Regions from separate parts of the Actinoplanes sp. NPDC020271 genome, predicted to be linked through region 1. Evidence: riboswitches for the same ligand, from Rfam matches in the RefSeq annotation. Region 1 holds a riboswitch; each other region holds the start of a gene.
The links. A riboswitch is a leader RNA that binds a small molecule or an ion and turns the genes downstream of it on or off. The one in region 1 is predicted to bind cyclic di-AMP.

Region 1 (7,270 bases):
GGCACCACCGTGACCGCCGGCACGGTCAAGGTCGTCAAGGACGTCTGGGCGCCGAGGGTCACCCTCAAGGTGCCGGCCGGCCCGGACCGGGCGTCCTCCTGGGCGAAGGTGACCGGTTCGGTCAGCGACACCGGGCTCGGCGTCCGCTCGGTCCGGGTCAAGCTGATCGAGCAGCGCGGCAGCCACTGGTACTACTACGGTCACGGCAAGTGGACCAAGGCGTCCTCGCGGACGTCCGCACTGGCCAAGGCCGAGACGGTGAACGCGTCGTTCAACGGGAGCACGTGGAGCGTCCGGGTCACCGGCGTGAAGCCGGGCATCCTGCGGATCACGTACTGGGGTGTGGACAAGGCCGGTAACACCTCGGCCGGCAAGGTCTACTTCCGGACGATCACGCGGTAACACCACCTGAGCCGGGAGGCCCTCGTCGCGGTTGCGCGGCGGGGGCCTTTCCGTCTTCGCGGGCGTTTCACGGGCGTACGCCAATCGGCTCTTGATCGGGGAAAAAGGCTGCTCGGCAGTGCTGGAGGAGGGCGGCGAGGGCCGGACTCGCCCGCTCCTGCCAGACCAGCGCGAGCAGGGCCGGGATCGCGACGCCGTCGATCGGCACGGCGACCAGATCGGGATGGGCCGCGGCCATCGACTCGCTCAGGACGGCCACGCCGAGACCGCGCCGGGCCAGGCCGGCGACCGTGGCCGGCGAGGTCGCGGCGAGCGCGACCTCCGGTCGCAACCCGAGATCAGCCGTCCCGGCGTGGTCGAGTACGTCACGGATGCCGGTGCCACGCGGAAGACAAATTATTCGGTACGCCGTGAGCTGCGCGATCGTCACCCGGCCGCGTCCCGCTAGGTCACCGCCGGGTGGCGTCAGCGCCACCAGCGGCTCACTGACGATCACCTGCGACGCGAGATGTTCCGGGGGCTCACCGGCCAGCCCCGCCAGCGCCACGTCGATCGCGCCCGTGCGCACCCCGGCGACGAGGTGGTCCGAGTTCGCCTCGGTCAGCTCCAGCGCGATGCCGGGGTGGGCGTCGTGGAACGCGGCGAGCGCGTCGAAGAGCGGAGCGACCTCGCAGCCGATCACCATGCCGATCCGCAGCCGCCCCCGGATCAGCCCCTTGACGTCGTCGATCGCGTCCCGCAGGTCGAGCGTCGAGTCGATCGCCTCCCGCGCGTGGCGCAGCGCGACCGCACCCGCCTCGGTCAGCCGGGCGGTCCGCCCACTGCGCACGAACAGTTCCGCCCCGAGTTCGTGCTCCAGGGCCTTGACCTGGGCACTCACCCCGGACTGGGTGATGTGCACCCGCTCGGCGGCGCGGGTGAAGCTGCCGGTCTCGGCGACCGCGATGAAGTACTCCAGTTGCCGCAGATCCATGAATGAAAATTGTAGTTCCTAGAAGAACCATCTGTTGGACTTGTAGGGTGCGGCGGAGGAAGGTGGAGGCATGAGCGAACGAGCGAAGGCACTGCAGCCGGAAGATCTCACCCGCCTCTTCGTCGAGCGCGCGAACGCCAAGGACGCCGAAGGGCTCGCGCTGCTGTATGAGGAGGATGCCGTGATGGCCTATCCGCCCGGCAGCCGGACGGTCGGCCGGGCGGCGATCGAGAAACTCTGGGCGGAACTCCTGCCCAGGATGCCGCGGTTCGAGCCCGAGCCTCCGCTGCCCACTCTGATCAGCGGCGACCTGGCCCTCACCGCGACGCCGCCGAAGGACGGGGCCGGGGCGAGGGCACAGGTCGTCCGCCGGCAGCCCGACGGGACGTGGCTGCGGGTGCTCGACCAGCCGGAGTTCTCTAGAGGGCCAGCCGCTGACCGACCCTGAGGCGGTTCGGGCTGCTCAGGCGGGCCGCGTTGGTGCGGTAAAGGGCCTTCCAGCCGCCCCGCACGTGGTAACGCCGCGCGATCCCGGAAAGGGTGTCACCGCGCTTCACGGTGTAGGCGTGCGCGGACCGCAGCGGCGTGTTGTAGGAGGCCAGGCGGTATGGGCTGACCCGTGTGGTCGTGCGCGCCCGGGTGAGCCCGCGACGACCGCACGTCGGCCAGGCGCCGATGCCCTGGGTGCGCAGGACGCGCTCGGCCACCGCGATCTGCTCGCTCTTGGAGGCTCCGTTGGCCGTGGAGGCGTACCTCCCGCCGCCGTGCGCCCGCCAGGTCGAGCGGCTGAACTGCAGCCCGCCGAAGTAGCCGTTGCCGGTGTTGATCCGCCAGTTGCCGCCGGACTCGCAGCGGGCCACGGCGTCCCAGTTGACGTCCGGGGCGGCGCTGGCCGGGGAGGCCTCGACGGCCATCAGGCCGACCGCTCCGGCCAGACCGGCGATGGTGATGCCGAGGCTGCGCTGCAGGCGGCCCGGCTTCTTCGGAGCGCGGTGCTTGGGCGTCGAGTAAGCGCGCCCGGCGGCCGTCGCCGGTGCATGGGCGCGCGGGGACTGGGCTCGCCGGGACAGGACACGGCGAACCCCACTGTTCAGGTGAAGCATGAAGTTTTCCCTCCACGCCTGCGAGGTGAGCTGTCGGGTTCGGGCCGAGGAGCCCGGCTGCTGACGCAGCTTCACCCCGAGGCGCACTCCCGTGGGAGCGCGCCGAGGAACTGGTGGGTCCCCCGCTCCGTGCCTGTGTGTTGTTGACCGTGACCAGCAGGCAGGATTCGGCGTTCCGGCCACGGTGTCCGCACGTGCGGACTGCTTGACGGAGCCACCGCCTCGCCGGACTGACCATGCCCGGGCTGCGACAGGTGACGTTGTTTCCCCAAATTAACCGCTTTGATCTTCCTTTGTGTGGATAACTCCCGCAGATTCTCGGGCGTGGCGTGACTTGCTACTCACGTGGTCGCGCGGACGGGGGAAAGCCGGTGCCCACAGGCATGGCGGTCCGGCGACTGGGTAAAAAGGGCCTGCTCATTGGAGTTCCACGCGCGTGCTCAAGCGACTCCGGCCCGGTGTAAGGGATTGCGCCCGTTGTTACTGATGAGTTTCCTTCGGGGTGGTCCGCGGTGCACAATCTCCGACCATGAGCGATCGTTCACGCGACTTCGAGGTGATCGTCTACGGTGCGACCGGCTTCGTCGGCGTGCTGGTGGCGGAATACCTTGCCGGGCACGCGCCGACCGGCACCCGCATCGCGCTGGCCGGGCGCTCAGCGGAGAAACTGGAGGCCGTCCGGGCCCGGCTCGGCGTCGACTGGCCGACCCTGGTCGCCGACGCCGCCGACGCGGACGCGTTGACCACCCTGGCCGGACGCACCCGCGTCGTCATCACCACGGTGGGGCCGTATGCGAAGTACGGCAAGGTTCTCGCGCACGCCTGCGCCGCGGCCGGCACCGACTACGTGGATCTGACCGGTGAAGTCCTGTTCGCCCGGGACAGCATCGACGAGAACCACGAACTCGCCCGCAGCACCGGTGCGCGGATCGTCCACTCCTGCGGCTTCGACTCCATTCCGTCCGACATCGGCGTGCACGCCCTCCACAAACTGATCGAATCGGACGGCGCGGGCGAGTTGCTCGACACCACGCTGGTCGTGACGAGCTTCCGCGGCGGGGTCAGCGGCGGCACCATCGACTCGATGCGCAACCAGGTCGACGTGCTGAAGGAGAAGCCGGCACTGCGCAAGGTGGCCGGGAGTCCGTACTCGCTGAGCCCGGACCGCCACGCCGAGCCGAGACTCGGCCGCCAGAGCGACCTGGACACGATTCCCGGCTCCGACGTGGACCCGCAGCTCAAAGGGCGGCTCGCACCGTTCGTGATGGCGTCCTACAACACTCGCGTGGTGCGGCGGAGCAACGCGCTGCGCTCATGGGCGTACGGGCGGAACTTCACCTATCGCGAAGCGATGAGCGTCGGCGCCTCCCCGCTGTCGCCGGTCATCGCGCTCGGCACGAAACTCGGGCTCGGCGCACTCTTCGCCGGGCTGGCGCTGCCACCCACCCGCTTCGTGCTGGACCGCATCCTGCCGAAGCCGGGTGACGGGCCGAGCCGGAAAGACCGTGAGAACGGGCATTTCACCATGGACATCTTCACGACGACGACGTCCGGGGCGCGGTACACGGCTCGGGTGCGGGCCAAGGGCGACCCGGGGTACGCCGCGACCTCGGTGATGCTCGGCGAGTCGGCGCTCGCACTCGCGCTGGACCGGTCGTCGCTGCCGGAGAGCGAGGGTGGCGTGCTCACCCCCGCCACCGGGATCGGGGATGCGCTGGTCACACGGCTGCAAGCGGCCGGATTCGAGATCACCGCGCGCAAGCTCTGACGGTGGTCACCGCGGGCGCCGGGCGATCAGCTCGAAGACGTGCCAGTGCTTGGGGCCGCTGAACGCCGGGCCGTCCTCGTCCTGCTCGTCCCAGTGCTCGACGATCAGGCCGTCGGCCAGGGCGGACGCCTCCGCGACGGTCAGGAACGTCCACTCCCCGTTCGCCGTCCACGAGTCATGGACGCCGAAGAGATCCACTGCCACGAGACCGCCGGGACGCAGAGCCGTGCGGATGAGCGTCCACAGCCGATCGAAGGACGGCCGGTCCTGGTACGGCAGGGCGTAACCGGCGTAGATCAGGTCGGCCTCGGGCAGCTCGGTGATCTGCTGAAAGCCGAGCCGGTGGGCGGTCAGCGACGGGTGGGAACGGTCGACGCCGGCCAGCATGGCGGGCTCGCTGTCGTAGGCGGCGACCCGCCAACCGGCTTCGAGCAGGGCCCGGGTCTCGCGGCCGGCGCCGCAGCCGAGGTCGACGGCGGTGCGCCCGGCGCCCGGGCCGGCGAGGTCCATCGCGCGACGGCAGGTGGCGCGGACGTCGCGGGTGACCTGCGCGGCGTTGTAGGCCGTCCAGTGGTCGTCGGCGTGGGTGGGGTGGGCTGACGGCGTACCGGAGACGTCGGGCATGGAATGAATGGTGCCCTGAGTGATACCGCGATCGGGAATCCGACGGATGGACGGTCAGGTATCAACGACGCCGACCTTCAATTCGGTACTAGCCGGGCACGTGTCTTTCTGGGCAGGATCTGAAGGGTGACCGCCAACCCGCTGCCGCATCCGCTGAAACTGGCGGGCAATGGCGTCGTGCTGCGGGAATGGACGCCCGACGATCTGGAGGATCTGGTGGCGATCCTCGACGAGCCGGCCATCGCGCGGTGGACGCCGATGCCGTCGCCGTTCGACGTCGAGGCCGGGCTGGCCTACCTGAAACGGGCCCTGCAGGGGCGGCTGACCGGGCGGCGGATCCAGCTCGCGATCACCGCGGACGGCGGCCCGCCCCTGGGCGAGGTGCTGCTCTTCGGCGTCGACTCGGGGATGCGCGAGGCCGAGCTGGGCTATCTGGTCGGCGCACCCTACCGGCGTCGCGGACTTGCCGTCGCCGCGTTGTCCCTGCTCACCGAGTATGCGTCCGGCACCCTGCGACTGAGCCGGCTGCTGCTGCGGATCGACCCCGGCAACACGGCGAGCACCGCGGTGGCACGCCGGTGCGGGTACCGGTTGACCGGCGAGCCGCCGATCCCGCAGGAGGGACCTTACGGTCCCACGAGCCTGGACACCTGGGAGTACGTGTCGGGACTCCCCGGGTCGCGACGGGAACGCCTGAGAAATGTCGCATCCCGGCGGTACGGTCGTCGCACCTGACCGACCGGGGAGGTGTCACGAGTGCTCAACGTGGATCGTGCGCAGGTCATGGCGTTCCGGCTGGGCGCGCTGGGGCTGACCGGGCGTGGCACCGGCCGTCCCGCCGACCTGCCCGTGCTCGACCTCGGAGTCCAGGAATACACCCCTGGCTCGACCCACGTCGCCCTCGCCGCGCGGACCAGCGCCGAGCTGGAGGACGACCGGCTGGTGACCGTGTGGGCGGCGCGAGGTGCGCCGCACCTGCATCGGCGGGCCGACCTGGAGACGCTGACGTGGCAGCTCTGGCCGGTCAGTGACGCCGACGCTCGGGCGAGGATCAAAAGCGGTCAAATTCCCGATGGCGTACGGCGTGGGGCCGCGGCCCTGCGAGCGACTGCGGAAGCGTTCCGCGAGGTGGTGCGGGAGCCGATGCCCCGCGGCGAGGTGAGCACCGGCGTCAGCGCGCTCGTGCCGCCGGAGTTGACCTACGAGTGCCAGGCCTGCCGGGCGCGGCACGTCGCCGGGATCGTCTGGCAGCAGGCCGGGCTGGCCGGTGCGGTCCAGGTGCTCTCCCGCGGCCGGGAGGCGATGCTGGGGCCGCTGCCCGGCTTCACCGCCCCGATCCCGTCGGCCAACCGGGGCATCGATCGGCTGATCGCGACGTACCTGCGGTTCCTCGGGCCGGCCGGTCCCGCCGAGGTCGCGAGATATCTGCAGAGCAGCACCGCCGAGATGCGCGCGGTGTGGCCGGACAACCTGGTCGAGCTCCGGGTCGACGGGCGCGAGGCCTGGCTGCCCGAGACGAGCGTGGGCGCGCTGGAGTCCGCCGTCACGCCGTCCGGGGTGCGGCTGCTACCGGCGATGGATCCGCTGCTCCAGGCGCGGGACCGAGATTTGCTGGTCCCCGCGCGGGAACGGCAGAAAGAGGTGTGGCGGGTGCTCGGCAACCCCGGCGTGGTGCTGCTCGACGGCGAGATCGCCGGAGTGTGGCGTCCGCGCCTGGCCGGGCGGAAACGGGTCGACCTGACTGTGAACTCTTTCGGTCAGTTGACGGCGGCTCAGCGGGCGTTGATCGAGGCCGAGGCGGGGGAGGTGGCGCGGGCGCGAGGGGTTCCGGCGGTGACCACGATGTTCCGGTGAGCACGATCGGGTTCCGGCGGTGACTACGGTGTTCGGGTGAGCACGATCGGGTTCTTGCACACCGCGGATGTGCACGTGGCGACGTTCCGGGCGCTGGTCGCGGAGCTGGCGCCGGGGTGGCGCGACGAGCACGTGGTGGATGCGAGCCTGCTCGCGGACGCCCGGGCCGGGATCCCGGTCCAGGAGAGGGTGCGGGCGCGCCTGGCCGAACTGGCCGGGGCCGACGTGATGGTGTGCACCTGCTCGACGATCGGACCGGAAGCGGAACTCGCCGGGGTCATGCGTGCCGACCGCCCGATGGCCCGGGCCGCGGTGGTCGCCGGCGGGCGGATCGCGGTGGCTTACGCCGTGGAGTCCACCCGGGAACCGACAACCGCACTGCTGCGCGACGAGGACCCGTCCGCCGACCTGCTCTTCGTGCCATGTCTGGAAGCGTGGCCGTTCTTCGAAGCGGGCGACCTCGACGGGTATCACGCGGCGATCGCGACGCGCCTGCGGGACGTGCCGGCCGACGTGATCGTCCTGGCGCAGCCGAGCATGGCCCCC
Region 2 (7,270 bases), on a different contig from region 1:
AGATCGGGGGACGTGGGCTGTGGCTGGCGCACCAGTTGTGCGACGAGGTGACCACCGCAACCGGCCCGATCGGTACGTCGATCGGGTTGAGAATGGATCTTGCAGCGTCGGGCTGAGAGCTGAAACCGCAGCTTGACCGACTTATGAAACACCCGTGAAATGTGAAGGAGCCCTTCGCCTCTCGTCCCTGAGCCGGTGCGACTACATTGGGCGCGTGCTCGGACTTCCTTCCCAGGTGACCGCTTGCCTTTTCGATCTTGACGGGGTGCTGACGGACACCGCCCTTGTGCACAGTGCCGCGTGGAAACAAACGTTCGACATGTTTCTCCAGTCGTGGGCTGAGCGGCATGATCAACCGTTCGTGCCGTTCGATTCCGGAGTCGACTATCACCGATATGTCGACGGCCGTCAGCGGGCCGACGGTGTCCGCACGTTCCTCGCCTCCCGGGGCATCACCCTGCCCGAGGGCACTCCCGACGACGATCCCGACCAGGACACCGTCAACGGTGTCGGCAACCGCAAGAACATCCTCGTGCTCCAGAAGATCAAGGAAGGCGCCGTCCAGGTCTACCCCGGCTCGGTGGAGTACCTGAAGGCCGCCAAGGCCGCGGGCCTCCGCCGCGCGGTCGTGTCGGCCAGCGCCAACTGCAAGGACGTGCTCGAGGCGGCCGGCATCGCCGACCTCCTGGAGGCCCGGGTGGACGGGCTTGTCGCCCGCGAGCTGGGCCTGCCCGGCAAGCCCAAGCCGGACACGTTCCTGCACGGGGCGAAACTGCTCGGCCTCCCGCCGGAGAGCTGCGCGGTCTTCGAGGACGCCCAGGCGGGCGTGGCGGCCGGCCGGGCCGGCGGTTTTGGCATCGTGATCGGCGTGGACCGGGTCGGTCAGGCCGACGCCTTGCGTGAGAACGGCGCCGACGTCGTAGTCACCGATCTTTCCGAACTGCTCTGAATTTCACTCCTAGAAGAGGCACGACCGTGATCCGTGAACGGGCCTACCCCGTCGACCCCTGGCACATCCGGGAGACCCGGCTGGACCTGGACCTGCTGGCCCAGTCCGAGTCGGTGTTCGCGCTCTCGAACGGCCACATCGGGATACGGGGAAACCTGGACGAGGGCGAGCCGCACGGCCTGCCGGGGACGTACCTGAACTCGTTCTACGAGCTGCGGCCGCTGCCGCACGCCGAGGGTGGTTACGGCTTCCCCGAGTCCGGCCAGACCATGGTCAACGTGACCAACGCCAAGCTGATGCGGCTGCTGGTCGACGACGAGCCGTTCGACGTGCGCTACGGCGAGCTCCGCTCCCACGAGCGTGTCCTGGACATGCGGGCCGGCACCCTGGAACGGACCGTGGAGTGGGTCTCCCCGTCCGGCAAGGGCATCCGGGTGAAGACCACCCGGCTGGTCTCCTTCACCCAGCGCGCCGTGGTCGCCTTCCTCTACGAGGTGGAGCCGCTCGACGAGACCGCCCGGCTGATCCTGCAGTCCGAGCTGGTGGCGAACGAGCAGCTGCCGCCGAGCAGCAAGGACCCGCGGGTGGCGGCCGTCCTGGAGAAGCCGCTGCAGGCCGAGGAGATGCTGGAGCAGCGCTCCGGCGGCCTGCTGGTGCACCGGACCAAGGCCAGTGACCTGCGGATGGCCGCAGCCATGGAGCACCTGGTGGAGACGCCGGGGCGGCACGCGATCACCACCGAGGGGCACGGCGACTGGTTGCGTACGACCGTGGCCTGCCGCCTGGAGCCGGGGCAGAAACTGCGTGTGGTGAAGCTGGCGGCGTACGGCTGGTCGAGCGTCCGTTCCCTGCCGGCCCTGCGCGACCAGGTCGGCGCGGCCCTGGCCAGTGCCCGCCTGGACGGCTGGGAGGGTCTGGTCCAGCAGCAGCGCGAGTACCTGGACGCGTTCTGGGACCACTCCGACGTGCGCGTCGAGGGCGACCCGGAGGTGCAGCAGGCGGTCCGCTTCGGGCTGTTCCACACGCTGCAGGCCGGCGCCCGCGCCGAGCAGCGCCCGATCGGCTCGAAGGGCCTGACCGGCCCGGGTTACGACGGCCACACGTTCTGGGACTCCGAGACGTTCGTGCTGCCGGCGCTCACCTACACCCAGCCCTCGGCCGCGGCGGACGTGCTGCGCTGGCGGCACTCGACGCTGGACCTGGCCCGGGAGCGGGCGCAGACGCTCGGCCTGCAGGGCGCCGCGTTCCCGTGGCGGACCATCCGCGGCCAGGAATGCTCCGGGTACTGGCCGGCCGGCACCGCGGGCTTCCACATCGGCGCGGACATCGCCGACGCGGTCCGGCGCTACGTGCAGGCCACCGGCGACTACGACTTCGAGCGTGAGGTCGGTCTGGAGCTGCTGGTCGAGACCGCGCGGCTGTGGCGTTCGCTGGGTCACCACGACCGGCACGGGCGGTTCCACATCGACGGTGTGACCGGGCCGGACGAGTACACGGCCGTGGTGAACGACAACATCTACACGAACCTGATGGCGCAGCAGAACCTGATGACCGCGGTGGAGGCCTGCAAGCGCCACCCCGATCTGGCCCGCCGCTTCGGGGTCGACGACGAGGAGGCCGCCTCCTGGCGGGACGCGGCGGCCGCCGTGCACATCCCGTACGACAAGGAGCTCGGCGTCCACCAGCAGTGCGAGGGCTTCACCCGGCTGGAGGAGTGGGACTTCGAGAACACTCCGCCGGAGGGTTACCCGCTGCTGCTGAACTACCCGTACTTCGACCTCTACCGCAAGCAGGTCGTCAAGCAGGCCGACATGGTGATGGCCATGTACATCCGGGGCGACGCGTTCACCCCGGAGGAGAAGACCCGCAACTTCGCGTACTACGACGCGCGGACCGTCCGGGACTCCTCGCTGTCGGCGTGCATCCAGGCGGTGATGGCGGCCGAGACCGGTCACCTGGAGCTGGCCCACGACTATCTGGGCGAGGCCGCCCTGATGGACCTGCACGACCTGCACCAGAACGCGCGGGACGGCGTGCACGTGGCGTCGCTGGCCGGTTCGTGGATCGCGCTGGTCGCGGGCCTGGGCGGCATGCGTGACTTCAACGGTCAGCTGGCGTTCGCGCCGCGGCTGCCCAGCCGGATCAACAACCTGGACTTCTCGCTGCTCTGGCGGGGCCTGCGCCTGCGGGTCAACGTCACCGCCGACGAGGTCACCTACTCCCTGCGCAACGGCGGTGGCTCGGCTCGCCTGACGCTGCTGCACCACGGCAAGGAGATCGAGGTGACCCAGGTGCGCCCGGTGACCATGCCGATCCCGTCGGCCGGGCCGGTCGGTCCCGCGCCGACGCAGCCCGCGGGCCGCGCTCCGGTTCGCCGGGCCACCCCGCATCCCTGATCCACGGTCACGATCAAGAGCCCGATTTCCCCGTACGAACGAGAAAGCCCCCGGTCCGCGAAGGACCGGGGGCTTTTCCGTGCGGCGGGGAGCGCTACAACAACGACACGTGCACGTGGTCGGTGTGGTCGCTCGGGCCGTGATAGGCATGCCAGTTGTTCGTCGCCGGGAACCAGATCTGCTTGTACCAGATCACGTAGTAGATCCCGAGCTTGTCGGCATTACGCACCAGGAACGCGGTGAGGTCGTTCCCGTACCTCATCATGTCGTCGTTGTGCGCGACCGAGAAGCCACTGTTCTGCAGTGACCAGTCGCAGGCCCGGCCTTTCGGATGCTCGAACGGACCGCCGTCACGATGGCATCCGACGAAGCGGTTGAAGCCGGCCTTCTTCACCTCCTGATAGAGGTGCAGCGTCCGCTTGGTGATGCAGCCGTCGGTCGTCGGGTCGTCCTGGTTGCAGGACTCCGGCGAGAAACCGCCGTCGGAGTTGCGCGGTGCCGGGGCGGCAACCTTGGAGGTCGCGTCGACGAAACCGTTGGTGATCGTCTTGTTGATGCCGGTGCCACCGCCGAGCAGCTCGAGCTGGTCCTCCGCCGAGTCGTGCTGCTTCTGCTGGATGGTCAGCTGCGTCTTCTGGTTCTTCACCTCGGCAGCGATCTTGGTGACGCTGTCGGTGATCGTCGCCAACGCGCTGTTCAGCTCGTTCAGCTTCGCGTCGTGGAGCTTGTTGATCTCCTCGAGCGAGACGGCCTTCTTGATGAAGTCGGACGAGTCGTCGGCCTGCAGCAGGAAGCTCAGCGTGCTGAGGTTGCCGTACTCATACTGCTGGCGGGCGATCGCGTTGACCTCGGGGATCAGCGCGTCGCGGCGCTTCTCGGCGTCCGCCTTCTGAGTGTTGAGCGTCTTCAGGTTCTTGGCCGAGGTCTCGTAGGCCGCCTTGGCGTTCACGAACCGTCGGTTGGTCGCTTCGAGTTGTGCGGAGAGATCGTCGTCATCGTCACCCTCCGCGGGGGTCGACGAGCCGCCGCTGGGCGCGGCGAGTGCCGGCGTGACGGGTGCCACAAATATCGTGGTCGCCACGAGCGGCGCCAGGGCAAGCATCAGCCACCGGCGGGGACGTGCGGTCATCAACAATCCTTCCTAGTCACCGCCGACCGAGTTAGCTGACGGGTTCGGGACGGAAGCTATCCCTACCGCGCAAAGCGGATTCACCCCAACTACCTGGTTCCCCGGCTCGCCTTTCGGCGATTGGGCGGCGGCCTGCCGGCAACTCGGGGGCGGTGCCGTCCTGGCAGGACCGGCGGCCAGTTTACCTGAGATATCACTCGGCATCAGGGTCAGAGAAACCGTCAAAGCCGTTACCTTGCAACGACTTTCTGTAATGGGCGTCACCCCTCGTGACCGAGGCATAGCAATAAGTACGAGAACTGTCGATTCCTCGATCGAGTGGGTATGGTCGGTCCCGGTTCCCGCCCGGGAACCGCCGCCTAATCGCAACAACGAGCGAGCCGGGGATCCACATTTCTTCCGGGGTGAATCCGCGCCAGCGGTAGGGATTTCCTTCGTCCCGAACCCGTCAGCTAACCCGACCGGCGGCCGACGGAAGGAAACAGCCAGTGCAGCATGTGACTGTGCGGCGACGATGGGTGGCCGTTCTCGCGCTGCTGGTCGCCGCATGCGGGATAGCCGGTGCCGGCACACCGGCGCTCGCGGCCCCCCGGCCCCTCGCCGCGCCCGGGGAGTCCGGCGACGACGGTGAGGGCGGCTCCAAGTCCCTGCTCGACAAGCTCGACGAGGCCTCCAAGGGCTACGTCACCGCCAAGACCAAGTTGCAGACGTCCAAGACGCAGCAGACGAAGCTGGCCACCACGCTCAAGGAGCTGGACGCCCAGATCGCCCCCCAGCAGGCGTCGCTGGACAAGTACGCCGCGCAGGCGTACACGATGGGCCGGCTCGGCCCGTTGAGCGCGCTGCTCAGCGCGGACACGTCCGACGGCTTCCTGGACCGCGCCCAGTTGCTGACCACCGTGGCCGAGCGGCAGAACCAGGCGATCTCCGACCTGCGGACCACCCGGGACAACCAGGTCAAGGCGAAGGCGGCGATCGACGCGACCGTCCTCGACCAGCAGCGCCAGCTCAACGTGATGGCCAAGAAGAAGACCCAGGCGGAGCAGGCGCTCAAGGAAGCCAACCAGGGCGGCGACACCGGTGACGACGACTCGGGCAGCTCCGGTGGCAGCGGCTCGGACGCCGACAAACCGTCCGGCAGCCTCGCCGGTGGCTGCACCGTGGACGATCCGACCACCACGGGCTGCATCACCCCGCGGTTGCTCTACGCGATGAAGCAGGCGCAGAAAGCCGGCTTCACCCGCTACGTCGCCTGCTTCCGGCACCAGAACAGCGGGGAGCATCCGAAGGGCCGGGCCTGCGACTTCGCCGCCGACAAGGACGGGTTCGGCGGGGTGGCGACGGGCGCCAGCAAGACGTACGGCACGAACCTGGCCAACTACTTCATCCACAACTCGGACACGCTCGGTGTGCTCTACGTGATCTGGTTCAAACGGATCTGGCTGCCGAGCAGCGGGTGGAAGTCGTACAGCGGTGCCGGCGGCACACCGTCGACCGACCATACGAACCACGTGCATCTCTCGGTCACCTGACCACGAAAGAAGCGCCCGGGCCGACGGCCCGGGCGCTTCTTTCGTGCAACGGCTACTTCTTCATGTAGCTCTCGTACTCCTTGAGCACGGCCTCGGTCTCGCCGTCGGCCCGGATCTCGCCGGACTCCAGCCAGATCACCCGCTCGCAGGTGTCCCGGATCGACTGCTCACTGTGGCTGACCAGGAACACCGTGCCGGCGTCCTTGCGCAGCTCGCGGACCCGGGCCTCGCTGCGGCGGCGGAACTTCGCGTCACCGGTGGCCAGCGCCTCGTCGATCAGCAGCACGTCGTGCTTCTTGGCCGCGGCGATCGAGAAGCGCAACCGGGCGCCCATGCCGGACGAGTACGTCCGCATCGGCAGCGAGGCGAAGTCACCGCGCTCGTTGATCCCGGAGAAGTCGATGATCGACTGCTTCTTCTCCTTCACCTCTTCCGGCGTCATGCCCATGGCCAGGCAGCCCAGCTCGACGTTGCGCTCACCGGAGAGGTCGTTCATCAGGGCGGCGTTGACGCCCAGCAGCGACGGCTGACCGGCCGCGTAGATCGCACCCTTGGCCACCGGCAGCAGGCCGGCGACCGCGCGCAGCAGGGTCGACTTGCCCGAGCCGTTGCTGCCGATCAGGCCGATCGCCTCGCCCTTGTAGGCCACGAAGCTGACGCCCTTGACCGCGTGCACCTCGCGCACGTTGGTCGAGTTGGTCTTGGTGACGATCCGCTTGAGGGCGGAGAGCGGGCTGGTCTGGTTCGCCCCGATCGCACCGACGATCCGGTAGACGATGTGTGCGTCGTCGGCGACGACGGTGGGGATCTTCTCGCTGTCAGCCACGACCGTAGCCCTTCTCTCCGCGCCAGAAGTAGAGGAAGCCGCCGACGCTCGCGAACAGGGACCAGATCACCGCTTCGGTCCAGAGCAGTCGCGGGCTGCCGGCCAGCGTCACGTTCTCCATCAGCGAATGCCGGTAGAGCTCGATGAAGACCAGCATCGGGTTCGCCTCGATCAGGTGCAGCTTCCACCCGTGCAGGTGCTCGGTGAACCGGGTGACCGGGTAGAGCACGGCCGACGCGTACATCCAGAAACGCATGATGAACGGGATGAGCTGCTTGATGTCGCGCAACTTGGAACCGAGCCGGGCGAAGAAGAGCACCAGGCCGGTGTTGAACAGCGACTGGAGCAGCAGCGCCGGGACGATCAGCAGCCACTCGAGGTTGGGTCGCTCACCGGTGAACAGCACGATGATGACCAGCACACCGAGCGCGGTGATGA
Region 3 (7,270 bases), on a different contig from region 1:
TGTACTCGTACCCGCCCTTCTCGCCGACCAGGGCGTTGCCGGCCCGGTACGTCGTCGGGCTCGGCTGCACCATGCCGAACGGGACGGCCGCGCCGGGGAACGTGTTGCCGTACGCGTCGTTGCTCTTGTTCTGCGTCGTGTCCATCTCGGTGCCGATGAACTGGTTCACCGCGGCGAACGGCGAGAGCTCCGAGGCGGCCGCGGGCGCCGCGAGCGCCGTCAGCGACAGGACCGGCCCGAGCGCCGCGGCCAGCAGCGCTCTTCTGGACGGAATGTTGATCATTGCGATGATCCTGCTGTCCGCAGAGGACCGGCGCATGGCGAGAAATCGTCGGGCAAGCGTCGCCCGAGTAAGATCACCTACCGTGAGCCGGCTGATACTCGATGACATCACCGGCGTCGATGAACGCGGCATCGCGGCAGGCGACGCCGTCGCCGAGTGGGAAGAGCCCGCCGGTCGCGCCGCCTGGGCCGCCGAGGACTGGCAGCCCGAGCCCGAGATCGTGGCGTATGCCCAGCTCGGCGCGTGGGAGGCGGTCCTCGCCCGGATCGGCCGGCACGCCCAGCTCGGTGTTCGTCGCGACGCCGGCCGCCCCGCCTGGCACGGACTGAGCAAGTCCCCGGGCGACATGAACCGCGGCATGGTCGGCGCCACCCTGCTGACCGCGGGCCGCCTCGCCGACGTCACCGCCGTGACCCGCCAGGAGGACTTCACCGGCATCCACGTGCAGGGCGCGCAGCGCGTCCAGCAGCTCGTCGTCCCGCGGATCGTCGAGCACCCGCCGGGCGAGGAGCTGGAGCCGGCCGAGGCCCGTTTCGCGATCGGCGCCCCGGCCGCGCAGGCTCCGGCCGCCCCGCTGGACCTGCCCGAGGAGCTGACCGAGGCGTTGCTGCGACGGCTGCGCCGCCGGCCGGTCGACGTCACCCGGATCGCGGTCGGCCTGCGCGTCGCCGAGACCTGGCAGCTCGCCGACGGCGTCCAGCTGCCGATCGTCTACGACGTCGCGCCGGGTAGGACTCAGGGGTACGTCGTCGACGAGTCCACCGGCACGGCCCTGACCAGCCTGCAGGCCTGCCGCAACCACCACCTGGCCGGCACGCTCGCGTGGTGCGCGCACTGCCTGCTCCCCACCTGCCCGGCCTGCCCCGAGGCGGTCCGCCCGTGCCGGCTCTGCCAGGGTGCCACCTGCGGCGACTGCGTCGTCACCGAGGACGGCCGCTGCCGCGCCTGCGCCACCCTGACCAAGGTCGGCGTGTTCGCCCGCGCGAAGTACGGGGTGGGCGCCGGCGGCTCGGCCTGGCACGGCGAGTCCCCGAACGTCCAGGTCACCATCCGTCAGCAGCGCAACTGGTGGACCCTGGAACGCTGGGACCGGTCCGGCCGGGTCACCATCCCGCTCGACCCGGGGGTCGTGCAGTACCTGCGGTGACCCGGCCGCCCGCGGCTACAGCCTGATGCGCTGACCGGGGTGGATCAGGCTCGGCGAGTGCAGCACGCCCTTGTTCAGCTTGTAGAGCGTGCGCCAGCCACCGGCCACGTGGTGCCGCTTGGCGATGGTGGCCAGGGTGTCGCCGGACCTGACCACGTACGTCTTGCCGTTGCTCTTGACCGTGGTCTTCTTCGTGGTCTTCTTCTTCGTGGTCTTCGGCTTCGACTTGGCCGGGGACTTCACGCCGGCCTTCTTGCCGCAGACCGGCCACGGGCTCAGGCCACGCTTGGCGTACAGCTTCTCGGCGATCCTGATCTGCTCCGACTTGCTGGCCCTGTTCGCGGTCGACGCGTACTTGCCGCCGCCGTTGGCGATCCACGTGCTGCGGTTGAACTGCAGGCCGCCGTAATACCCGTTGCCGGTGTTGATGTGCCAGTTGCCGCCGGACTCGCACTGCGCGACCCGGTCCCAGTTCACACTGGAAGCGCTGGCCGGGGCGGCCGTGGCGAGCAGCATGCCGCTCGCGGTCATCAGGCCGAGGGCAGCAAGGCGCGTTCGTCTACCGATCCGAGACATGGGGTTTCTCCTCCACGCCTACGAGGTGAGCTGTCGGGTTCGGGCAGAGTGGCCCGGCCGCGTCACATGCGGCTTCACCCCGAGGCCCGGTCGCGTGGTCCGACCAGGGCCGAGGCGCGAGTTCCTTTCATCGCGCCGGAAAGTGGGTCCCCCGCTCCCGCCTGAGTTTCTTGTGCGGATCGGCGGCGGGATTCGGCGGACCGTCCACAGTGCCCGCGATTTCGCGGGACGACCGACGGTAACCACAGCGAAGGGCCGGCGACCAAATTTTTCGCCCTGAATAGTGACTCTCTTCACGGTATTGCGACGATTTGATCTTGTTCGTGCCGGATAAAGTCCCGAAAACGGTGCGATTTACCGCGAACGACGGAAAGAGCGGAACCGCGGGCGGTAATCGTTCGTCGAATGGCTCATGGTGGAATCCCGACAACGCCCGGCCGCGCTCCTCACTGTGATCTCCGCCCTTGCGCTTTCCGCTTGTGGTGGCATTTCTTCCGGTACGGCGGAGAAGTCCGCCGAGCCCCTTCGCGCGGCTGAGGCGAAACTGCCGCCGGACTACTCCTACGTGCTGACGTCCAGCTGCGGCGAGCGGGCGCTGCTCGGCACCTACGAGATCGTCGTCGTCCAGGGCCGGGTGGTGTCCGGCACGCGGATCGACGCTCCGGAGATCCTGGCCGTGCCGCCCGAGTACCCGGCCGTCGCCGAGTTGCTCGACAGCGCGCTCGGCGCCGGAGCCGACGCTCACGTCGAGTTCGAGGCGGACGCCGCCGGGCTGCCCGCGCGGCTCACGATCGACCCGGACCCGAACGGGATCGACGACGAGGAGTGCTACCGGTTCAGCGGGATCACCCCGGGCACCCGGGTACCCGGGCGGCCGTCCCCAGGGTGAGTCCCGGGTTCGAACGGCCCGACCGGCGAGCCAGAATTTTCGTCATGCGAACCTTTGACGTAGTGGTGATCGGCGCCGGACCCGGCGGCGAGGTGGCGGCCGGACGGCTGGCCGAGGCCGGGCTCGACGTGGCGATCGTGGAGGCCGACAAGGTCGGCGGCGAGTGCTCGTTCTACGCGTGCATGCCGTCGAAGGCGCTGCTGCGTCCCGGCGAACTGCTCGCCGAGGCCCGCAGGACGGCCGGGGTGAGCGCCGCGGTCACCGGCGACCTGGACGTGGCGGCCGTGCTGCGCCGCCGCGACGAGCTGATCGGTCACCTCGACGACGCCGGCCAGGTGCCGTGGCTGACCGAGCGCGGGGTCACCCTGGTCCGCGGCTGGGGGCGGCTCGCCGGCGAGAAGCGGGTCGCGGTCGGCGACGAGATCCTCGACGCTCGGCGCGCGGTCATCCTGGCCGGTGGCACCCGGGCCGCGCGGCCCGCGATCGACGGGCTGGCCGAGGCGAAGCCGTGGACGAACCGGCAGGCCGTCACCACGCCGGCCGTGCCCGAGTCGCTGATCATCATCGGCGGCGGGGTCGTCGGCGTGGAGATGAGTCAGGCGTTCACCTCGCTCGGGGCCCGGGTGACGCTGATCCCGGGGGAGCGGGGGCTGCTGCCCCGCGAGGAGCGGTTCGCCGGGGAGCAGGTGGCCGCGTCCCTGGCCGAGCAGGGGGTGGACATCCGGGCCGCGGGGCGGGCCACGGCCGTACGCCGGGATCCGGAAGCCGGAGTGACGGTGACCTTGAGCGACGGGACCAGCGTGACCGGCGCGGAGATCCTGGTCGCCGCCGGCCGCGAGCCGCAGGCGGCCGGCCTGGGCCTGGCCGGGCTGGGGATCGACGAGACCGGTTACGTCAAGGTCGACGAGAACATGCGCGTGCCCGGGCTCGACTGGCTCTACGTGGTCGGCGACCTGAACGGGAAGGCGCTGTTCACGCACATGGCCAAGTACCAGGCGGCGATCGCCTCCGGGGACGTCCTCGGCCGCGGCATGGCCGCCGAGCACCTCGGGGACGGCCCCGGCGCGCCCCGGGTGATCTTCACCGAACCGCAGGTCGCCGCGGTCGGGCACACCACCGTGACCGCCGCCGCGGCCGGGCTGGCCGTCCGGGTCGTCGACGTGCCGACCGACGGCAACGCCGGAGGCGCGTTCACCGGCGGCCCGCGCGGCACCGCCCGATTCCTCGTCGACACCGACCGTGACGTGCTCGTCGGCGTCACCCTGACCGGCGCCGGCGTCGCCGACTTCCTGCAGGCCGCGACGATCGCCGTGGTCGGCGAGGTGCCGATCAGCCGCCTGCGGCACGCGATCCCGGCCTTTCCCACCCGCAGCGAGATCTGGCTCCACCTCTTCGACGCCCTCGGGATCTGACCGTGGAATATCAACTGGAACTGATCGCCGTGCCGGTGACCGACATCGACCGGGCCAAGAAGTTCTACAACCAGCTCGGCTGGCGGGAGGACCTCGACTACGTGTGCGGCGACGACTACCGCGTCGTGCAGTTCACCCCGCCCGGGTCGCACTGCTCGATCGCGTTCGGCGTCGGGATCGGCACCGCCGCGCCCGGCACCGTGGAGAACGTCCACCTCATCGTGCGCGACATCGAGGAGGCCCGGGCCGAGCTGACCCGGCGGGGCGTCCAGATCAGCGAGATCTTCCACGACGCGGACGGGGTGTTCCACCACGCGGGAACGGAGAAGCGCGTGCCGGGGCTCTACCCAGGGCGTTCGTCGTACGGGTCGTTCGCTTCCTTCACCGATCCGGACGGTAACGGCTACTTGCTGCAGGAGGTCACCGAACGAGCGCCGGGTACGCTCCCAGCGTGCTGAGATCAGTCGAACTCCGAGGCCGGTCGCGCGAACGTGAACAGCTCGAACGCCTGATCCGCGACATCCGGACGGGCCGGAGCCGGGTCCTGGTGCTGCGCGGCGAGGCCGGCACCGGCAAGTCGGCGCTCCTCGACTACCTGGTCGGCCACGCGCCGACCACCCGCGTCGTACGGGCCGCCGGGGTCGAGCCGGAGACCGAGCTCGCGTACTCGGCGTTGCAGCAGCTGGTCGCTCCGCTCATGCCGCACCTGGACCGGCTGCCCGAGCCGCAGCGGGTCGCGCTCTCCACCGCGTTCGGCCTCAGCTCCGGCCCGCCCCCGGAAGCCCTGCTGATCGGGCTGGCCGTGCTCGGTCTGCTCGCCGAGGCCGCCGTCGACCAGCCCCTCGTCGTGGTCGTCGACGACGCCCAGTGGCTCGACCGGATGTCCGAGGTGATCCTCACGTTCGTGGCCCGCCGGCTCGACGCCGAGTCGGTCGCGCTGGTCTTCGCGGCCCGTACCCCGGCCGACGACGCGCTGCTCACCGGCCTGCCCGAGCTGCGCGTCGAAGGCCTGCCCGAGGCCGACGCCCGTGCGCTGCTCGACACCGTGCTGCCCGGCCTCGTCGACGCCCGGGTCCGCGACCGGATCGTCGCCGAGACCCGCGGCAACCCCCTGGCCCTGCTCGAACTGCCCCGCGGCACCGACCCGGCCTTCGGGTTCGGCATCCCGGCCGCCACCACCGTCGCCGGCCACCTCGAGGAGGACTTCGGCCGCCGGATCGCCGCCCTGCCCGCGCCGACCCGGACCCTGCTGCTGGCCGCCGCCGTCGAACCGGTCGGCAACGTGCCCCTGCTCTGGCGCGCCGCCGACCTGCTCGGCGTCAGCGCCGACGCGGCCGGCCCGGCCGAGGCCGCCGGCCTGGTCGAGATCGGCGCCCGGGTCCGCTTCCGGCACCCGCTGGCCCGCTCCGCCGCCTGGCACGGCGCCGACCCGGCCCAGCTGCGCGCCGTGCACCGGGCGCTGGCCGAGGTCACCGACGCCGAGGAGGACCCGGACCGCCACGCCTGGCACCGTGGGCACGCCGCCGTCGGCCCCGACGAGGAAGTCGCCGAGGAACTGGAGAACTCGGCCGGCCGGGCCCTGTCCCGCGGCGGTCGCGCCGCTGCGGCCGCCTTCCTCGAGCGGGCCGCCGAACTGACCCCGGAACCCGGTCGCCGCGCCGCCCGGATGCTCGCCGCCGCCCAGGCCCGCCTCGCCTCGGGCGCGGCCGCCGCCGTCCCCGGCCTGCTCGCCGCCGTGGAACAGGGACCGCTCGACGCGGTTCAGGCCGCGACCGTCGAACGGCTCCGGGCGCAGATCGCGTTCGTCCTCAACACCGGCCGGGAAGTGGTGCCGCCGCTGCTCACGGCGGCCGGACGGCTGGAGAGCCTGGACCCGGTCGCGGCCCGGGAGACGTACCTGTCCGCGGTCGGGGCGGCGATCAACGCCGGCCGGCTCGGCCGGGACGACCTGCGGCACGCCGTCGACGCGGCCGCCGGATCCCTCGTCGCCGACCCCGAACCGGCCGGGCTGCTGCTCGCCGCGCTGATCACCTGGGCCCGTGAGGGCCACGCGGCCGCGGTGCCGGCGTTCCAGCGGGCGCTCGCCGCCGTCCCCGCGGACAACGAACTCGACCTGCTCTGGCTCACCGGGATGCTGGTCAACGAGGTCTTCGACGACGAGGCGTTCCTCGAACGGACCGAGCAGGCGGTCACGTTCGCCCGCGCCGCCGGGGCACTGTCGCGGCTGCCGAGCGCCCTCACGTTCCGGTCCACCGCGCTGATCTACGCGGGCCGGTTCGCCGACGCGTCCGATCTGATCGACGAAGCCGCCGCGCTGGCCCGGGCAGTCGGGCCCGCCCCGCACCCGGCCAGCGGCAGCATCCTCGCCGCCTACCGCGGCAAGACCGACGAGGCACTCGCCCTGATCGACGAGCTGACCCGGGACGCGCGGGACGGCGGGGTCGGCTGGCTGCTCGGCGTCGCCGGGTACAGCCGGGCCGTCCTGCACAACGGTCACGGCGACTACGCGGCCGCCCTGGCCGCGGCCCAGGAGGCGGTCAGCCACGAGGACCTCGCCGTCCTGCAGTGGTCGCTCGGCGAACTCGTCGAGGCGGCCGCCCGAACCGGCGCGTCCAAGGAAGCGGCCGAGGCGCGTGACCGGCTCGTCGCCCGCGCCGCCGTCGCCGGCACGCCCTGGTCCCGCGGGGTGCGGGCGCTGGCCGACGCGCTGGTCGACGACGCCGAGAAGGACTACCGGACAGCGGTCGAGGAGTTCGGCGCCAGCCGCCACAAGCTGTCCCTGGCCCGGGCCCGGCTCCTCTACGGCGAGTGGCTGCGCCGAGCCAACCGCCGGGCCGAAGCAAGAGATCAACTGCGACCCGCGTACGAGGCGTTCAGCACCATGGGCGCCGAAGGTTTCGCCGAGCGGGCCGGCCGCGAACTGACCGCGACGGGCGAGACTGTCCGCAAACGCTCCACCGGCA
Region 4 (7,270 bases), on a different contig from region 1:
GCCTCCGCCACGCCGAGTCCGTCCGGGCACGGCGCCGACGGCCACACCCACGACTAGAAGGAGAGCGTCATGGCATCCGTCGCCGGGCCGCTGCCCCTGGCCCCGAACCGGATCGAGCTGTCGATCGGCGGCATGACCTGTGCCTCCTGCGCCGCGCGGATCGAGAAGAAACTCAACCGCATGGACGGCGTGGTCGCCACCGTCAACTACGCCACCGAGAAAGCCAGCGTCGCCTACCCCGACGGCGTGAGCGCCGAGGATCTGATCGCCACCGTCGAGAGGACCGGCTACACCGCGAAGCTCCCGCCGCCACCACAGCGACCCGGCGACGATGCGGCAGAACAGGCGCAACCGGTCGACGAACTGCACGCCCTGCGGACCCGGCTGCTCACCGCTATCCTGCTCAGCCTGCCGGTGGTGCTGCTGGCGATGGTGCCGGCCTGGCAGTTCACCTACTGGCAGTGGCTGTCACTGACCCTGGCCGCGCCGGCCGTCGTCTGGGGCGGGCTGCCGTTCCACCAGGCGGCCTGGACCAACCTGCGCCACGGCGCCGCGACCATGGACACCCTCATCTCCATGGGCACCATCGCCGCGTTCGGCTGGTCACTGTGGGCGCTGTTCTTCGGCTCCGCCGGCACGCCCGGCATGACGCACCCGTTCACCCTCGACATCGGCGCCTCCGACGGGGCCGGCGCCATCTACCTGGAAGCCGCCGTCGGGGTCACCACGTTCATCCTCGCCGGCCGCTACTTCGAAGCCCGCTCCAAGCGCCGTGCCGGAGCCGCCATGCGCGCCCTGCTGGAGCTCGGTGCCAAGGACGTCGCGGTGCTGCGCGACGGCACCGAACGCCGGATCCCGGTCGCCGACCTCGCTGTGGGGGACCGGTTCATCGTGCGGCCGGGCGAGAAGATCGCCACCGACGGCGTCATCGAGGACGGCACCTCGGCCGTCGATGCGAGCATGCTGACCGGCGAGTCCGTGCCGGTCGAGGTCGCCCCGGGCGATCCGGTGGTCGGTGCGACCGTCAACGCGGGCGGCCGGCTGATCGTGCGTGCCACCCGGATCGGCGCCGACACCCAGCTCGCGCAGATGGCGAAACTGGTCGAGCAGGCCCAGACCGGTAAGGCCGCCGTGCAACGGCTCGCCGACCGGATCTCCGGCGTGTTCGTGCCGATCGTGATCGCCCTCGCGGTCGCGACGCTCGGCTGGTGGGTCGGCACCGGCGCCGGGTGGACCGCCGCGTTCACCGCCGCCGTCGCCGTGCTGATCATCGCCTGCCCCTGCGCGCTCGGCCTCGCCACGCCGACGGCGCTGCTGGTCGGCACCGGACGCGGCGCGCAGCTCGGGATCCTGATCAAGGGCCCCGAGGTGCTCGAGTCGACCCGGACCGTGGACACCGTCGTGCTGGACAAGACGGGCACGGTCACCACCGGCCGGATGAGCCTGGTCGACGTGGTGCCCGCCGCCGGCGTCGACCGTGAGCAGTTGCTGCGCCTGGCCGGGGCGGTCGAAGCCGCCTCCGAGCACCCCATCGCCCAGGCGATCGCCTCGGCCGCCGCCGACAGCGCGCCGCTACCACCGGTCACCGGGTTCGCCAGTACCGAAGGCCTCGGTGTCACCGGCACCGTCGACGGTCACACCGTGCACGTCGGCCGCCCGGCGCTGCTGCGCCAGGCCGGGCTGAGCGTGCCCGCCGACGTCGAGCACGCTGTCACCGCCGCCCACGCGGCGGGACAGACCGCCGTGGTCGCCGGCTGGGACGGCCAGGTCCGCGGCGTCCTCGCTGTCGCCGACACCGTCAGAGCGACCAGCCGCGACGCTGTGGCCCAGCTGCGGACGCTCGGCCTGTCGCCGGTGCTGCTCACCGGCGACAACGAGACCGTCGCCCGGGCCGTGGCCGCGCAGGTCGGCATCGACGAGGTGATCGCCGAGGTCCTTCCGGCCGACAAGGTCGACGTCGTCAAACGGCTGCAGGAGCAGGGCAAGGTCGTGGCGATGGTCGGTGACGGCGTCAACGATGCCGCCGCCCTGGCCCAGGCCGACCTCGGGCTGGCCATGGGCACCGGCACCGATGCCGCGATCGAGGCGTCCGACCTGACCCTGGTCCGCGGCGACCTGATGGCCGCCGCCGACGCGATCCGGCTGTCGCGGCGCACCCTGCGCATCATCAAGAGCAACCTGTTCTGGGCCTTCGCCTACAACGTGGCCGCCCTGCCGCTGGCCGCAGCCGGCCTGCTCAACCCGATGATCGCCGGCGCGGCGATGGCGTTCAGCTCGGTGTTCGTCGTCGCCAACAGCCTGCGGCTGCGCCGCTTCACCAGCATCACGACGTAAGCCGTACGACAGCGCCGCCTGCACCCACCGAGACGGGTGCAGGCGGCGCTGTGTGAAGCCCGGCCGCGAAGCGTGGTCCGTCGGGAGGACCGACTCAGACCAGGCGCCGGACCACGTAATTCGTGCTCCAGATCTTCTGCTTGGTCACCGTCTTGCCGGTTCGCGGGGCCGCCCACATCTTGCCGCCACCGGCGTAGATGCCGGCGTGCGTGCCGCGCGTGCCGGACCGGATGATGATCAGATCACCGGGACGGGCCTGGGACTTGGCGACGGCCTTGCCGTATCGCTGCTGCAGGTTCGCCTTGTGCGGCAGCTTCTTGCCCGCTGCCTTCTTGTAGACGTACATGGTGTAGCCCGAGCAGTCGAACCGCTTGGGCCCGGCGGCGCCGAACTTGTACTGCTTGCCCTTGTGCTTCGCCGCTTCGGTCATGATCCGGTTCGCGGCCATCCTGGACGCTGCCGCCTTGGACCGGGCGGCCTGGTACGCCGCCGCCTTGACGGTGATGCCGCTCTGGCTGAATGCCACGCTGGTCTGCGGAAACACCTGCGTGGTGGCGACGGCCGAGGACGGGGTCGCGGCGGAGGCCGACTGCGGTGAGCCGATCCCGCCGGTGAGAAGACCGAGACCCACGGACAGGGCGATGGTGCCGACTCCCAGGGTACGGGCGGGCCGGCTCAGGGTACTTACGCGCACGGTGAAGGAATCCCTCCGGCACGCCTGCGAGGTTAGCTGTCGGATTCGGGCGCGAAGGTTGCCCGGCCGCACGCTGGCGGCTTCACCCCGAGGTCCTCATGTCCCGGTCGCCGCAGTACGGCGTGCCGGTCGAGGACCGATAGTGGTTCCCCCGTCCCTGCCCCCGATTGCCTCATGACTCGTCATGCGGGTTCGCGCCGCCGGACCGGGGCAGGGCTCGGCGTGGTCCAGGTCGGCGCGACCGGCGAGCCTGTGCCCGCCGCCCTTCCTTGATAGCCCACCTCGCGACCGCCCCGGTTCCCCAGAATGCTCACTCATAGTGACGGCCATGCCGATGTGTGTCCGTTTCGGAAGACCGGTGCGAAGTTTGTCAGTACGTTCTGCTCACGGATGGTAGACCCAGAGTGGTTTTGATCTGTGAAAGGGAACACTTCAAATCTGTGCGGTCGCTGTGAGTAGCCTCGGCTGGGTTCCCCGGCACGGCGCGTTCCAGGCGACCGTCGGCCCGTTGATCGTGGCCGACCGTCCGGCCCTCATTGCCCGAACCGATGACCTCCCGCAATCGAGGGTCACCGAGTGGGATACGCAGGTGATGTCCGTTGCGCCGAGGATCGCACCCGAAGGCGGTCGCCGCCGCGACGCAACCGAATCGCCACAACAGGACTTTTCAACCGGTCGTGCCGTGCCCGACTGCACAACCAGCGCACACCGGTCCCGGCTGCGGCCGCACCGATCGTCACCGCACCCCACGAGGGCAGACGGCAGCAGCACGCGATCGGGCCGGTCGGCCCGGGCCGGACCGCGCAGCAGCCCCGCGAATGGATTGGACCCGGCTCAGGACTTCACGAGCCGGGCGATCGCCGCGCTCGCCTCCTTGATCTTCGAGTCCACGTCGCCTTCGACGGCGGCGTGGACCACGCAATGGCGCAGATGGTCCTCGAGCAAGCCGACGGCTACCGCGTGCAGGGCGCTCTTGGCGGCCGAGATCTGGGTCAGGATGTCGATGCAGTAGGTGTCCTCGTCGACCATCCGCTGGAGTCCGCGGATCTGCCCCTCGACCCGCTTCAGCCGGGCCATCAGCGCTTGTTTCTCCGCCGAATACCCGTGCGGCCCGGCCGGTTTCGCCTCACTCATGCCGTGCAAGATACCCGGCACCCGTATCAGCCCGGCTCGGCTGCGGACACGCCCTGGCGGTAACGCGCCCGCTGGGGTGACCAGCCGACCGTGCCCGCGCACCCGGCCCACGCCGAACCGAATCAGCGGGGGCCAGGAAGCTCTGCAGGGATCGGAGTCGTCGGGAACGGCGAGGAACCACGCCCCGCTTCCTACTCTCCTGGACGACGTCCTCGGCGGTGGGCAGGTCGTCGACCAGGAACCCTTACGCACCCGAGCTCTGCTTCAGCACAGCGAGCTCTTGCGCCGGAAAGGGACGGTTCCCCCACAGGCCGCCGTAACTGTCTCCGGCACCTGCGTCAGATACGGCCTGCGTCATACGGATGGTGGCCCGGATAAAGGCTGCCACAGAGATCCGCTCGTCCCAGACCCGAGTGACGCCGATCCAAGGGTCGTCCTGTCGGAGGTCCGGCATGTGAAGGATCTGTAGGTACACGTCCTCCGCCGCTCCACCGAACTGGAACATGTAGCCGTTGGGCATGCCGTATATACCGGCGGTCGTAGCACTGGACCCTATCTGCAGGTCCCGTGCCGCCCGCAAGAGATTCTCCAGGCTCCTGTCGAGGTATGACGTGTTCATCCTCAGCTCGTAATCGTCTGCTTGCCACGTGAACCGAGCCCAAGCGGAACTAGTGATGGTCCAGCTCATGTCGAAGCGCGCAACAGCCACTGAGACTGTCTACCCCATGATCATTCCCGTTGCGAAACGGAGCGCCGCGGTGAAAGGCCCGGGCCGAGGACGAGTCCGTGGGTGTCGGCCAGTTCGGTGGCCTGTCGGCGCAGTTCTTCGAGCCTGTTGTAGCAGTCACGGGTGTCGTCCGGCCTGTTGCTCTGCGTCGGCCCACGCTCGCCAGGTGCGCGACCATGGCGTGAATGCGGCCTCGACTCCAGCGTGAATGGTGCCGGCTTCGCCGATGTCGTCGAGCGTCGATTCGGGTCCTTTCGAATCGTCCCGGGTTATAGGTGCTTGGCGATGGTGGTGGCGGCTTCGGCGCGCATGGGGTCGGGGTTCGCCCAGGTCCAGTTGGGGTGAGCGCGGTTGGTGAGCAGGGACAGCACCAGTTTGCGGCTCGGGTCGACCAGTAGGGATGTGCCGGTGAAGCCGGTGTGCCCGAACGTGGTTGCGGACGAGAGAGTGCCCATGAACCATGGTTGGCGCAGGGTGACGCCCAGTCCGTGGTAGGAGGGGCGGCCCGGCCGTTCCGGGTCGACCGCGGGCAGTCCTTTGTTCTGGTTGGTGAGCATCTCTTTGACGATCGCGGTGGAGAGCAGGCGTTTGCCGCCGTAGGTGCCTGCGTTGAGCAGCAGCTGGCCGATGACGGCGACGTCGTAGGCGGTGCCGAACACTCCGGCACTGCCGATGATGCCGCCCATCTGGTTCGCGACGTCGTCGTGGACGACACCGCGTAGCAGGCCGCGGGAGGTGCGGGCGTCGGTGGCAGCCAGCCGCGCGGCCTGCTGGGTTTTGCTCAGCCATGTCAGTGGGGTGAAGCCGGTGCCGCGCAGCCCGAGTGGTGTGGTGATACCGGTCTTCAGGGCTGCGTCGAGGGTGGTTGCGGTGACCTTCTCGACCAGTTGCGCCGCCACCATCAGTCCCACGCTGGAGTAACGGAACACCGTGCCGGGCGTCGCCCCCTTGACCAGTGGGGTGGCCAGGACCGCGGCACGTTTGGCGGCCTGCGACGGCAGTCCCTTGATGCTCGCGCCGACGGGCAGGCCGCTGGTGTGGGTGAGCAACATCCGTACCGTGATCTTGTTCTTGCCGGTACCGGTGAAGCCGGGCAGATACCGCACGACCGGAACGTCGAGGTCGACACGACCCTTGTCGACCTGCTGCAGCAGCAGGATGGACGTGTAGACCTTGGTGAGCGAGGCAAGGTCGAAGATCGAATCGGTGCGCATCGCCACCCGTTTGGACGCGGGCAGCTGAACCGGACCGGCGGCGTAGCGCAACGCGTGACCCACGGCGAGAGTGGCGGTCACCTTGCCGTCGACCATGACGACGGCGGCTGCCCCGGCATAGGTGGGGTGCTTGGGGTTGGCCTCGGTGGGTTTCAGGTATTTGGTGAGGACCGCTTTCAGCGGCGCGACATAGGGCGCAACTGCTGTGCTGGCGGCCACCGGTGTCGTCGCTGCATCGCCTGCGGTGCCACGAGCTGTCTGCGAGGGTGAGGAACTGCTCTCGCAGCCGGTCATCAGGGCGGTGGCCGCGGTGAGCCCGGCGCCGAGCAGGCCGCGACGAGTCATCGGCATAATCGCGCATCATGCCAAGCCGGTTCGCCTTCGGCAATCACCTCAGCTGTTCGCATCAAATCTGTGTGTTCCCGCAGGCAGGTGGATCAACAGCATCGCCTGCGACGCGTTCGACAAGTGGACCCGGAACCTGCCGAGCAGCCGATGCCGGCCGATCGCGTACCGCAGAAAGTGGCAATGGTGAGCAAGAAGAAATCCAGCAACCTTCTCGTTCTCGGATTCATGTTGGTCCTGACCGTGATCCTGCGACCCAGCGTCATCCACGACGGCGGCTGGCGCGCATGGGTCGCCACGGGCGCGAGCTTCTTCGTGGTCGGATTGTTCGTCACCGAGCTGAGCACACCGCTGCGCCGGCGACGACCGTCGGAGTCGGCTCACGACGAGCAGGACTGACCGGGCCCGCAGCACATCGCAAGCCGACGATTCCGACGATGACGGCGACCACGACCGCGATACCGATGCCGCCAAGGATTTGGTTCTGACACTGAAGTCAGCCGGCGACATTCTTCTCCGGCGGGTTGCCCGAACGGTGCCGGCCGAGCTGGATCTGATGCTGGTCCCGGATGCCCACCTGGGGCGCATGCTGCTGGCGTGGTCGGGACCGGGCCGACCTCGGTGACGCCGGTGGCGGTGAAGGGTGAGTTGGAGAAGCTGGCCTACCTGCGTCGGCTGGACGCGCCCACGCTGGATCTGTCGATGCGGCCGGCGGATCGGCGCCGGTTCCTGGCCGGGGCGGGCCGGCGGTTGACCGGGCAGGCGTTGCAGCGGCGCGAGCCCGAGCGGCGGTATCCGATCTTGCTCACGCTGATCGCGCAG

Region 2: linked by a shared signal. The riboswitch ahead of ACH442_RS41550 (coiled-coil domain-containing protein) and the one ahead of ACH442_RS27735 (transglycosylase family protein) in region 1 are both predicted to bind cyclic di-AMP.
Region 3: linked by a shared signal. The riboswitch ahead of ACH442_RS39855 (transglycosylase family protein) and the one ahead of ACH442_RS27735 (transglycosylase family protein) in region 1 are both predicted to bind cyclic di-AMP.
Region 4: linked by a shared signal. The riboswitch ahead of ACH442_RS16590 (C40 family peptidase) and the one ahead of ACH442_RS27735 (transglycosylase family protein) in region 1 are both predicted to bind cyclic di-AMP.

What each region holds. Positions count from the first base shown of each region.
Region 1 is NZ_JBIRWQ010000014.1:19,349-26,618, forward strand. Features, by position in the region: gene ACH442_RS27720 (ExeM/NucH family extracellular endonuclease) at 1-402, shown strand, start outside; gene ACH442_RS27725 (LysR family transcriptional regulator) at 470-1,375, opposite strand; gene ACH442_RS27730 (YybH family protein) at 1,467-1,823, shown strand; gene ACH442_RS27735 (transglycosylase family protein) at 1,795-2,478, opposite strand; cyclic di-AMP (ydaO/yuaA leader) riboswitch at 2,480-2,661, opposite strand; gene ACH442_RS27740 (saccharopine dehydrogenase family protein) at 3,008-4,246, shown strand; gene ACH442_RS27745 (class I SAM-dependent methyltransferase) at 4,253-4,870, opposite strand; gene ACH442_RS27750 (GNAT family N-acetyltransferase) at 4,997-5,605, shown strand; gene ACH442_RS27755 (DNA glycosylase AlkZ-like family protein) at 5,627-6,724, shown strand; gene ACH442_RS27760 (hypothetical protein) at 6,761-7,270, shown strand, end outside.
Region 2 is NZ_JBIRWQ010000032.1:48,988-56,257, reverse strand. Features, by position in the region: gene ACH442_RS41570 (ATP-binding protein) at 1-116, shown strand, start outside; gene ACH442_RS41565 (beta-phosphoglucomutase family hydrolase) at 215-949, shown strand; gene ACH442_RS41560 (glycoside hydrolase family 65 protein) at 976-3,345, shown strand; gene ACH442_RS41555 (coiled-coil domain-containing protein) at 3,440-4,474, opposite strand; cyclic di-AMP (ydaO/yuaA leader) riboswitch at 4,478-4,611, opposite strand; cyclic di-AMP (ydaO/yuaA leader) riboswitch at 4,821-4,957, shown strand; gene ACH442_RS41550 (coiled-coil domain-containing protein) at 4,978-6,006, shown strand; gene ACH442_RS41545 (ABC transporter ATP-binding protein) at 6,059-6,832, opposite strand; gene ACH442_RS41540 (ABC transporter permease) at 6,825-7,270, opposite strand, start outside.
Region 3 is NZ_JBIRWQ010000029.1:58,348-65,617, forward strand. Features, by position in the region: gene ACH442_RS39845 (GH92 family glycosyl hydrolase) at 1-283, opposite strand, end outside; gene ACH442_RS39850 (hypothetical protein) at 366-1,430, shown strand; gene ACH442_RS39855 (transglycosylase family protein) at 1,446-1,961, opposite strand; cyclic di-AMP (ydaO/yuaA leader) riboswitch at 2,007-2,214, opposite strand; gene ACH442_RS39860 (DUF6174 domain-containing protein) at 2,458-2,895, shown strand; gene ACH442_RS39865 (dihydrolipoyl dehydrogenase family protein) at 2,940-4,307, shown strand; gene ACH442_RS39870 (VOC family protein) at 4,310-4,765, shown strand; gene ACH442_RS39875 (AAA family ATPase) at 4,759-7,270, shown strand, end outside.
Region 4 is NZ_JBIRWQ010000006.1:323,895-331,164, forward strand. Features, by position in the region: gene ACH442_RS16580 (hypothetical protein) at 1-57, shown strand, start outside; gene ACH442_RS16585 (heavy metal translocating P-type ATPase) at 70-2,334, shown strand; gene ACH442_RS16590 (C40 family peptidase) at 2,429-3,028, opposite strand; cyclic di-AMP (ydaO/yuaA leader) riboswitch at 3,035-3,211, opposite strand; gene ACH442_RS16595 (metal-sensitive transcriptional regulator) at 3,863-4,162, opposite strand; gene ACH442_RS16600 (hypothetical protein) at 4,407-4,781, opposite strand; gene ACH442_RS16605 (serine hydrolase domain-containing protein) at 5,159-6,454, opposite strand; gene ACH442_RS16610 (hypothetical protein) at 6,632-6,847, shown strand; partial or broken gene ACH442_RS16615 (hypothetical protein) at 6,990-7,270, shown strand, end outside.